DNA from 2 places in the Cobetia sp. PDI-12MA genome. Region 1 is predicted to be linked to the other one. Evidence: predicted binding sites of a transcription regulator. Region 1 holds the regulator's gene; the other holds the start of a gene.
The links. Region 1 encodes FNR, which switches genes on or off when oxygen is low (the NO sensors DNR and NnrR bind a similar motif). Its sites were predicted from a motif close to TTGATNTANATCAA; they were not measured.
Positions count from the first base shown of each region.

Region 2: the regulator FNR is predicted to act here: its motif matches at 1,771-1,784, upstream of AC5WNI_RS10690 (cytochrome ubiquinol oxidase subunit I).

Region 1 is NZ_CM183351.1:345,151-349,959, reverse strand. It holds gene AC5WNI_RS01595 (cbb3-type cytochrome c oxidase subunit I) at 1-1,192, shown strand, start outside; gene AC5WNI_RS01590 (cbb3-type cytochrome c oxidase subunit II) at 1,189-1,806, shown strand; gene AC5WNI_RS01585 (hypothetical protein) at 1,830-2,099, shown strand; gene fnr (fumarate/nitrate reduction transcriptional regulator Fnr) at 2,468-3,217, shown strand; gene AC5WNI_RS01575 (fatty acid cis/trans isomerase) at 3,388-4,809, opposite strand, start outside.
Region 2 is NZ_CM183351.1:2,502,257-2,507,065, forward strand. It holds gene AC5WNI_RS10685 (aminotransferase-like domain-containing protein) at 29-1,450, shown strand; gene AC5WNI_RS10690 (cytochrome ubiquinol oxidase subunit I) at 1,998-3,413, shown strand; gene cydB (cytochrome d ubiquinol oxidase subunit II) at 3,431-4,438, shown strand; gene AC5WNI_RS10700 (DUF2474 domain-containing protein) at 4,450-4,662, shown strand.

The DNA of each region.
Region 1 (4,809 bases):
GGCCGTGGTCGCGCTCGGCGCACTGGCGATTGTCGCAGGCTACTCCTCGAGCCAGTACATGGCCGAAGCCCCCTGGCTCGTCGATCTACTGATGACCCTCGTCTGGCTGGCCGTGGCGTGGGTCTTCTTCACGGTACTGGAACAGCGCACGCTGCGCCGCCTGCCGGTGGCCTGCTGGTACTTCATCGCCGGCATGATGCTGGTGTTGATGCAGCATGTGCTGATCTCGCTCAGCGTGCCGATCGGCCTGCTTGAATCGATACCGCTCTTCACGGGCAGCCTCGAGGCACTGATTCAGCGCTGGCAGGCCGGGCCACTCCCCGGCGGCATGTTCGCATTCGGCCTCATTGCCTTGCTCCATCACATGGTGATGAGCCGCTCGCGGCGGCCGCTCCACTCGCATCGGCTGGCGACCACCAGCTTCTGGATGCTGGTGCTGCTGGTGACATGGGGAGGTGCTCCGCTGCTGTTCGCGAGCGCCCTGCCAGCCTGGAGTCAGACGCTGGGCATGGCGATGGGCCTCCTGCTGCTGGCACCGGGGCTGGCACTCAGCCTCAATGGCCTGATGACACTCAAGGAGGATTGGCACTCATTGCGCCGGGATCCGCTGATCTGCCTGCTGGCGGCAGCTCTGGTCAGCTTCGCCCTTGCGGTTCTTGAATACAGCCTGCTGTCACTGCCGACCCTCAATGCCCTGGCCTTCAGTGCCACCAACAGCCTGTCGCCGGCAGCAAGCCTGGGGGTGGTCGCGACAGTCGCCATCGTGATGGCCTATCACCTGCTGCCCCCGATGCGCTCCCTCGCGCTGCTCAAGACCCATGCCCTGCTGGCCATCATCGGCACCCTGCTGTGCATTGCCGCCAGCTGGGCCACCACGCTGCTTCAAGGCAGCATGTGGCATGTGCTGGCAGATGACGGCAGACCGCTATACACCCTGAGCGAGGTGCTGGAAGCGGCCCGCATGCCGATGATGATCTCGCTGGGCGGGCTCGCCTGCTGGGCGCTCGGCATGCTGCTGATGCTCCTCAACGTGATGCGCACCCTGGCTGTCCACAAGAGCGAACGGCAAGCCGCTCATGAGCGCCAGCTCCCGAAGTCCGGCTCGCGGAAGACATCATCACAGCCTGCCATACACCCTGCATCACCCTCTGCCACGCCCCCTGCCACATCCTCGGGAGGGCACTACGCATGAGACATGTCCTGCTCGAACGTCACGCCGGCCTGATGACGGCACTATGCCTGCTCACCATGAGCCTCGGCGCCCTCGCCCAGCTGGTGCCGCTTGGAGCTCACCCCAGTCTCGCCAGCGCGCCCGAAGACCTCAAACCGCTGAGCGCCCTGGCGCTGGAGGGTCAGCGCATCTATCAACGCGAGGGCTGTCAGCAGTGCCACACACGCATGGTGCGCTATCTACCGGGCGACACGGCGCGCCACGGCGATGCGACGACCACCCGGGCACGCTTCTACGACCGCCCTTCGCTGTGGGGCGTCGAGCGCTGGGGGACGGATTTGAGCCAGCTGCCTGCGCAGCATGACGATGCCTGGCAGCGCCTGCATCTGCATGACCCGCGCAGTCAGGTGCCGGGTTCGGCGATGCCTGCCTACCCGTGGCTGTTCGAGCGGGCGTTGAGCGGCGAAGGTATCGCGGCACGCATGCGAGCCCTGCAAGGCCTGGGCGTACCCTACGCGGAAGACGAGATTCTCGCCGCCCCCAATGACGTGCGTGGCACTGCCGAAATCACGGCTCTGCTCGCCTACCTGCAGCAGGCCGCCCCTGCGAGCGACACCGCCAGCCGTAGCCCATGACAGCCCCCCTCAGGAGACACGACATGAATCTGCTGGAGACAACTGGCCTCCCCCTGTTCTGGAATCTCTGGGTGCTGGCCCTCACGCTGGGCAGCCTGGTGTTGTTCGCCATGCTGGCGCTGGGCAGTCTTTCGCGCGCTGACAGCGACGAGCGCGAAGGCGATGGCCCCATGCAGGAACATCGCATCAACGGCATACGTCAGCCTGACACACCAGCGCCACGTGCCTGGGGCATTCTGGCACTGGCGACGCTGGCCGCCGCGCTGATCCTGCTGCTCGGCGCAGCTGGCTGAGCCCAGATGGCCAGCGACGGATGACCAGCGACTGATGCCTGAGTGCTGGTCACTGCATACTGACTCGCGCCTTCGGCTGAGGCAGGTCGTCGCGGTATGGTCACGCGGGGTCAACCAGGCCTAAAGTTCACACACCTTGCAACGCCCATGGGTTGGGCAGGATAATGAATTAACAAAATCTAATATTATGGCGTCACGGAATGCGCTGCCTCGGCCGATGAGCGCTCAGACTCTGTCCGCTCGATACACTGCGGCTCAGCAGTGCAGCGGCGGGCGACAAGGCCCCGCCCCACCGTTCGTTGCGCCCGAAAGACCCCTCCCGCTGCCCTACCCCAGGGGTAGCGGTGACATTCCTCAGGAGAGTCACCATGACGGCCAATGCACAGGCATCACACCGCTTGCGCGCCCATGAAGCCCGCTGCCAGACATGTTCGCTGAGTTCACTGTGCCTGCCACTGGCACTGAACATGGAAGATATCGACCAGTTTGACGCCATCATCCGCCGTCGCGCGCCACTCAGAAAAGGGGAAGTCCTCTTCACCCAGGGCGATGCCTTCGATTGCGTCTTCACGGTGCGCTCCGGAAGCCTCAAGCAGATCACCAATGAAAACAGCGGTACGGAGCAGCTGACCGGCTTCTACCTGCCCAGCGAGCTGGCCGGACTCGATGCCATCGACAGCAATTGCTATCCCGGCACCGCGGTGGCGCTGGAGACCACCACCGTCTGCGAGATTCCCTTCGACCGACTCAATGCGCTCTCGGAGCAGATGCCTGAGCTGAGAACCCAGCTGTTCAAGAGCCTGAGCAAGGAATTGCACGAAGATCGCCGCATGATGATGCTGCTGTCACGCAAGACAGCCGATGAGCGGCTGGCGAGCTTCCTGGTCAACCTGTCACAGCGCTTCCGTCGCCGAGGCTATTCGCCATACAGCTTCCGCCTCTCGATGGCACGCGCCGATATCGGCAACTATCTGGGACTGGCCGTCGAAACCATCAGCCGCATCCTGACCCGCTTCCAGACCCAGGGGCTGGTCGACATTCGTGCCCGCGAGGTGCATATCCTGCATCTGGATGGCCTGATCGAGCTGGCCGAGGGCGAGTGTCAGGGCGGTCGCTGATGACGCCTGCTGACAGCACATCACGCGGTGCGACACTGCGCTGATCTACCGCCGGACGCCATGTCGGCCCCACACAAGGCAGAGGCCAGTCGTCAGTCATCGAAACAGTTCGACAACCCAGACAGCCCTGACGACAGAGCGTGTCTCGGCCGCTCAAGCCCCGCTGGCAATCAGCGGTTCTCGAGGCGGTTATAGTCCAGCAGGCCCGCTTCGACAGGGCGATCAGCATAGTTGACGCGCAGCACGCTGTCGGAGAACTGCCAGAAGCGCGGATCAGTCCGGCGCACTCCGATATCGGCCTGCAGGGCGCGGTAGTCCTCTTCGGTCTCGAGTGCCGCCACCCGCTCTGCCAGCCCCGTCAGAGTGTCAGGCGTCAATCGCCAGAAGGCATTCGGGTAATCGCCCGCCACGCCACGCAAGACATCGAGAGTGTCTTCCTCAGGACGGCGGTTTTCCTCCTCATCGAACAGACTGGTGATGTTGGCGTGGGCGGAATTGCGCAGCACGCTGTAAAGGCGTGGCGAGTCATCAGTGCCATCCTCCAGCGCGACGATCGTCACCTCCGGCATCAGGCTGGCCGAGACTCCCTGCACCGCAGCGAGGGCCTGCAGCTCATGTCGCACATGCTCATCCTCGACATTGCTCAGACTGCGCTCATGCCCGAGTTCCGGCGCGAGGCGCTCCTGCATGCGCCGCATCAGGCCAAGGCGGGCCTGATCCGGCGACGAGAGTTCCTGCGGTGTCCAGACAATGTCACTGGGCGCATCGAACTGCGGCGGTTTCTTGAACAGCAGCCCCCCAAGCCCCGGGCTCACGTCGCGATACCAGCTATCATGCACCGCCTGGCGCTCGCCCGCCGGCAACAGCACCAACAGGTTGTTCTCGCCCTCCATGCGCAGGAAGTCCATGTACAGGCGAGTGACCAGCTGATGCCCGAGATTGCCGTAGACATCGAATCCGGCGACCAGCAGGTAGTGGATACGCTCCAGCATCGGGTAATCGATGATCCAGCCCGTCTTGGGTACGCCACCGACCAGCCCCTTCATTACCGCCGCATTGTCGAAGTGACGATAGATGGTCAGGGCCGCGTTGGGGTTGCGCCCCTGCCCGGGGCCGTCGGCCCAGCCGCTGCCGTCCCACATCACTCGCGTATCCAGGCGCAGGTCACCATCGCGATAGGCCTGGGACATCAGACGCTGTTTGGCCTTGAGATAGGCGGTCTGCTTGCTCTCGAACTTGACCCAGGAGCTGATAGGCAACGCGTTGCTGCTTTGCTCGGCGGGCAAACTGAGGTTCTTTCCTTCCTCGGCCAGGGTGCGCTCCACTTCCGGGTGACTGAACATCTTCGGATCAGTGAAACCGACCCAGAAGTGATCATTGATCACATCCACCGCGACCTGCCCGCGACAGACCGGCCCCTTGATGAAGCCCATGATGGTGTTCTGCGACTCATCCAGCATGAAGCGATAGCGTGACTCGGCCGGAATGGCCTCGAAGGTCAGGAAAGGATTCGAGGCCGTCTTGAGGTCGTAATCCGGCAGGTCATTCACGGGGTAATCCGGCGTCAGGAACAGCGCCTGCCAACGTTTGAA
Region 2 (4,809 bases), 1.9 Mb from region 1:
CCTTCCACAGCCCACCAGGATAGCTCCCATGAAGCGTTATGAACGCTTTGCTGCCGAGATCTCAAACCTGATTCGTACCGGTATTCTCGCCCCAGGTGAGCGCGTGCCGTCAGTGCGTCAGGCCAGCAAGGCGCATGGCATCAGTCCCTCTACCGTCTTCCAAGCGTATTACCTGCTGGAGAATCAGGGATTGATCAGTGCGCGGCCGCGCTCGGGATATTTCGTGCGTGACAATGCCTCGCGGATACTCGATGAGCCGCATGTCGCCCTGCAGCAGCAAGCTCCATCCGATGTCGCCGTCAGTGAACTGGTGTTCTCGGTGCTGGGCTCACTGCGCGACAACGATACCGTCCCCTTCGGCTCTGCCTTCCCGAGCCCGGAGCTCTTTCCCCTCGCGCGGCTTGCGACCAGCATGACGCGCGGGCTGCGCCAGCTGTCATCGCATGCCGTGATCTCCGACATGACCACAGGCCATCCTGACCTGTGCCGACAGATCGCTCAGCGCTACATGGTCAATGGCATGCAGCTGCCGACAGAGGAGTTGGTGATCACCAATGGCGCCATGGAGGCGCTCAATCTTGGCCTGCAATGTGTCACCCAGCCCGGGGACCTTGTCGCCATCGAGGCGCCGGCCTTCTATGCCACGCTTCAGGTGCTTGAGCGGCTCAAGCTGCGCGCGGTGGAAATTCCGGTACACCCGCGCGAAGGGATTGATCTCGAGGTACTCGAGAATCGTCTGGAGACGCTGCCCATCAAGGCCTGCTGGTTCATGAGTCATCTGCAGAATCCGCTGGGGGCCAGCCTGAGCGATGCACGCAAGGCCGAACTGTATGCGCTGCTCTGCCGTCATCAGCTACCGATGCTGGAGGATGATGTCTACGCGGAACTGTATTTCGATCAACGTGCCGAGGTGTCGCCCCCGCAACCCGTCAAAGCGCTGGATGTCGAAGGTCTGGTGATGCATTGCGGGTCGTTCTCCAAGTGCCTGGCACCGGGCTATCGGGTGGGCTGGATATCCGCGGGGCGGCATACCCGGGAGATTTCGCGCCTCAAGCTGATGACGACCATCTCGCCATCGCTGCCCGCCCAAGTGGCCCTGGCCGACTACCTTCAGCATGGCGGCTACGACCGCCACCTGCGCAAGCTACGTCTGGCGCTCGAGACCCAGCAGACAGCCATGCTGGCAGCCATTGATCGCTACTTCCCCGAAGACACTCGCGTGACCCACCCCCACGGGGGTTATTTCCTGTGGTGCGAGCTTCCCGAGCACATCGACTCGCTGGCCCTGTTCCAGCAGGCGTTGGCCCACGGCATCAGCCTAGCGCCGGGGCCTATCTTCTCGGCCACACAGGGCTTCAAGCATTGCATTCGCTTGAGCTACGGCCACCCATGGGATGCGGCGTCAGAGCGCGCCATGCAGACATTGGGTGAATTGCTCAAGGCAGCCTGAAACGCGGACCGCTCAGGCTGCATGCGAGGTGCGAGGAGTGCCTCGAGTATATGCGCGCATGAGTGCGCGCAAATGCCGCAGCCCTTGTGGCCGCCTTGCCACACAGTCTTCACTCGTCATCCGCGGGGGCGAAAACAGCCTTTTGCGGCACATGTCACTCGCGCGCCAGCCGCTTGCCACACCTGGATGTCGCACCTTGTTGCGCACCCTGGCTGCATGCCTTGATGCCGCACGCGTGCCCTAGCAGGGTGCGCAAGAGCCCGCCATGGCGGGGCCTGCCGCCAAGGGCGATGTGGCACGCGCCTGACCCCGTCATAGTGCTGACGTGAATCAGAGTGCGCCCTCCTGCCCGACTCGCCTTGCTGGATTCTCGCCAGACCACCTGGCTGGCTCACGGGCATTTAACGACTGACCAAGATTCAGCTCGCAACTGATATGGTTTTTTCTCGCACAACTGAGCCTGTTATGGCTTCCGGTGGCTCCCTAGAGTAGCGGCGAAGATTCAGGCAGGGCCGTCCCCCTTGCCGCCTACTCAGGAGACATTGCCATGTTCGGCACCGAGGCCATCGACCTGGCCAGGATACAGTTCGCCTTCACCATCTCGTTTCACATCATCTTCCCGGCCATCACCATTGGCCTCGCCAGCTATCTGGCGGTGCTGGAAGGCATGTGGTTGAAGACGGGCACACAGGTCTACCGCAACCTCTATCATTTCTGGTCGAAGATTTTCGCGGTCAACTTCGCGATGGGCGTGGTGTCAGGGCTGGTCATGGCCTACCAGTTCGGCACGCATTGGAGCGGTTTCTCGGCCTTTGCCGGCAGCGTGACCGGGCCACTGCTGACCTATGAAGTGCTGACCGCCTTCTTCCTCGAAGCCGGCTTCCTCGGCGTGATGCTGTTTGGCTGGAATCGCGTCGGACGCGGCCTGCACTTCTTCTCGACCTGCATGGTCGCGCTTGGCACCCTGGTCTCGATGTTCTGGATCCTGTCCTCCAACAGCTGGATGCAGACCCCGCAGGGGCATGAGGTCATCGATGGCATCGTCGTGCCGGTCGACTGGTTCGCGATCGTCTTCAATCCCTCCTTCCCTTATCGCCTGGCCCACATGGCACTGGCCGCCTTCCTGAGCACTTCGCTGTTCGTCGCTGCCTCCGCCGCCTGGCTGCTGCTCAAGAAACGCGATACGCCGGAAGTGCGCAAGATGCTGGTCATGGCGGTGATGATGCTGATGGTGACCGCCCCGCTGCAGGCCTTCGTCGGCGACATGCATGGCCTGAATACGCTCAAGCACCAGCCGGCCAAGATCGCGGCCATCGAAGGGCATTGGGACAACAGCCATGGGGAACCGACGCCGTTGATCCTGTTCGGTGTGCCCGACATGCAGCGCGAAGAGACGCGCTTCGCGCTAGAGATTCCGGCTCTCGGCAGCCTGCTGTTGATGCATGACATCGACAAGCAGGTACCAGCACTCAAAGACTTTCCCGCCGCGGACCGTCCCAATTCGACCGTCGTGTTCTGGAGCTTCCGCCTGATGGTCGGCCTGGGCCTTGCGATGATTCTGCTCGGCCTCTCGGGTGTCTATCTGGCTCGCAAGGGCAGACTCTTCACCTCAGAGCGCTGGCTGAGGCTAGCCGTCGCCATGGGGCCGGCCGGTCTGATCGCGATACTCGCGGGCTGGTTCACCACCGAGGTCGGCCGCCAGCCGTGGGTGATCTACGGATTGATGAGAACGGAAGATGCAGTCTCTGCCCACAGCACCGCTCACCTCAGCATCAGCCTGACGGCCTTTGTCACGGTCTACTTCATCGTCTTCGGCACGGGGATCAACTACCTCTTCAAGCTGATCAGGAAAGGGCCGGCGGGTGATGACAGCCACGCTCCCAGCGGCGGCCCCGGCAAGCCACGCACGCCTTCCCGCCCACTATCGGCCATCGAGGAATCTCTCGACGGCCAGATTCACTGACTGGAGCGATGAACACTATGGGTATCGACCTTTCTGTCATCTGGGCGGGCATCATCCTGTTCGGCCTGATGATGTACGTGATCATGGATGGCTTTGACCTGGGTATCGGCATTCTCTTCCCGTGGGTGGAGGACAAGGTGGACCGCGATGTGATGATGAATACCGTGGCCCCTGTGTGGGATGGCAACGAGACATGGCTGGTACTGGGCGGCGCGGGGCTATTTGCGGCCTTCCCGCTGGCCTACGCCGTCTTGCTGGAAGCCCTGAGCATTCCCCTGGTCGCCATGTTGATCGGCCTCATCTTCCGCGGCGTCGCCTTCGAATTTCGCTTCAAGGCCTCGGACGCGAGCCGCCACTGGTGGGACAAGGCCTTCGTGGGCGGCTCGGTGCTGGCCACCTTCAGTCAAGGCGTCGCACTGGGAGGCTACATCCAGGGCATCGCCTTCGATGGGGTTACCTTCAGTGGCGGCTCGCTGGACTGGCTGTCCCCCTTCCCGCTGTTCTGCGGTGTGGCCTTGCTTTTCACCTATGCGCTTCTCGGCAGCACCTGGCTGATCATGAAGACCGAAGGCATTCTCCAGGCGCGCATGTTTGCCCTGACGCGCCCGCTGACGCTGTGGGTATTGATCATGATCGCGGCCGTCAGTCTGTGGACACCGCTGGCGCACCCCGCCATCGCCGAGCGCTGGTTCACGCTGCCGCAGCTATTCTGGTTCCTGCCGGTGCCAGTGCTGGTAGTGCTGGCCGGTTATGCGCTGATCCGCGCTGTCGCCTTTGAATATCATGCCCAGCCTTTCCTGCTGGTGCTGGCCTTGATCTTCCTGGGCTACAGCGGTTTCGGCATCAGCATGTGGCCTGACATCATTCCCGGTCATGTGACGATCTGGGAAGCGGCCTCTCCGCCACAAAGTCAGGGCTTTGCCCTCGTCGGCACGCTCTTCATCCTGCCGATCATCCTGGTGTATACGGCGTGGAGCTACTTCGTGTTCAAGGGCAAGGTCCGTCATACCGATGGCTACCATTGAGAGGTTCTGACATGACATCCCCGACACACGAGTCACCCTCAGCACCACTGCATACCCCCACAGCCAGACCCGGCGGTGAGCCATCCGGGACGCCCGCGCGCCCGGCCAGCTGGCTCAGTAAGATCGGCTGGCTAGTGCTGATCTGGGGAGGCAGCGTAAGCGCGCTGGGCCTCGTCTCTCTGGCACTGCGTCGCTTCATGCAGGCCGCGGGCCTTACGCCCTGAAAGCAGCGAAAGAAGACATCAAGTAGACACAAGAAAGACGCCGGAGCAGCAAATGCTCCGGCGTCTTTCTTGTTGGTCTGGGGGCTTGGTGAACCGATTGGCCTGAATGACGAGTCAATGCAGGGCGCAAACGTGACGGGTCACTCC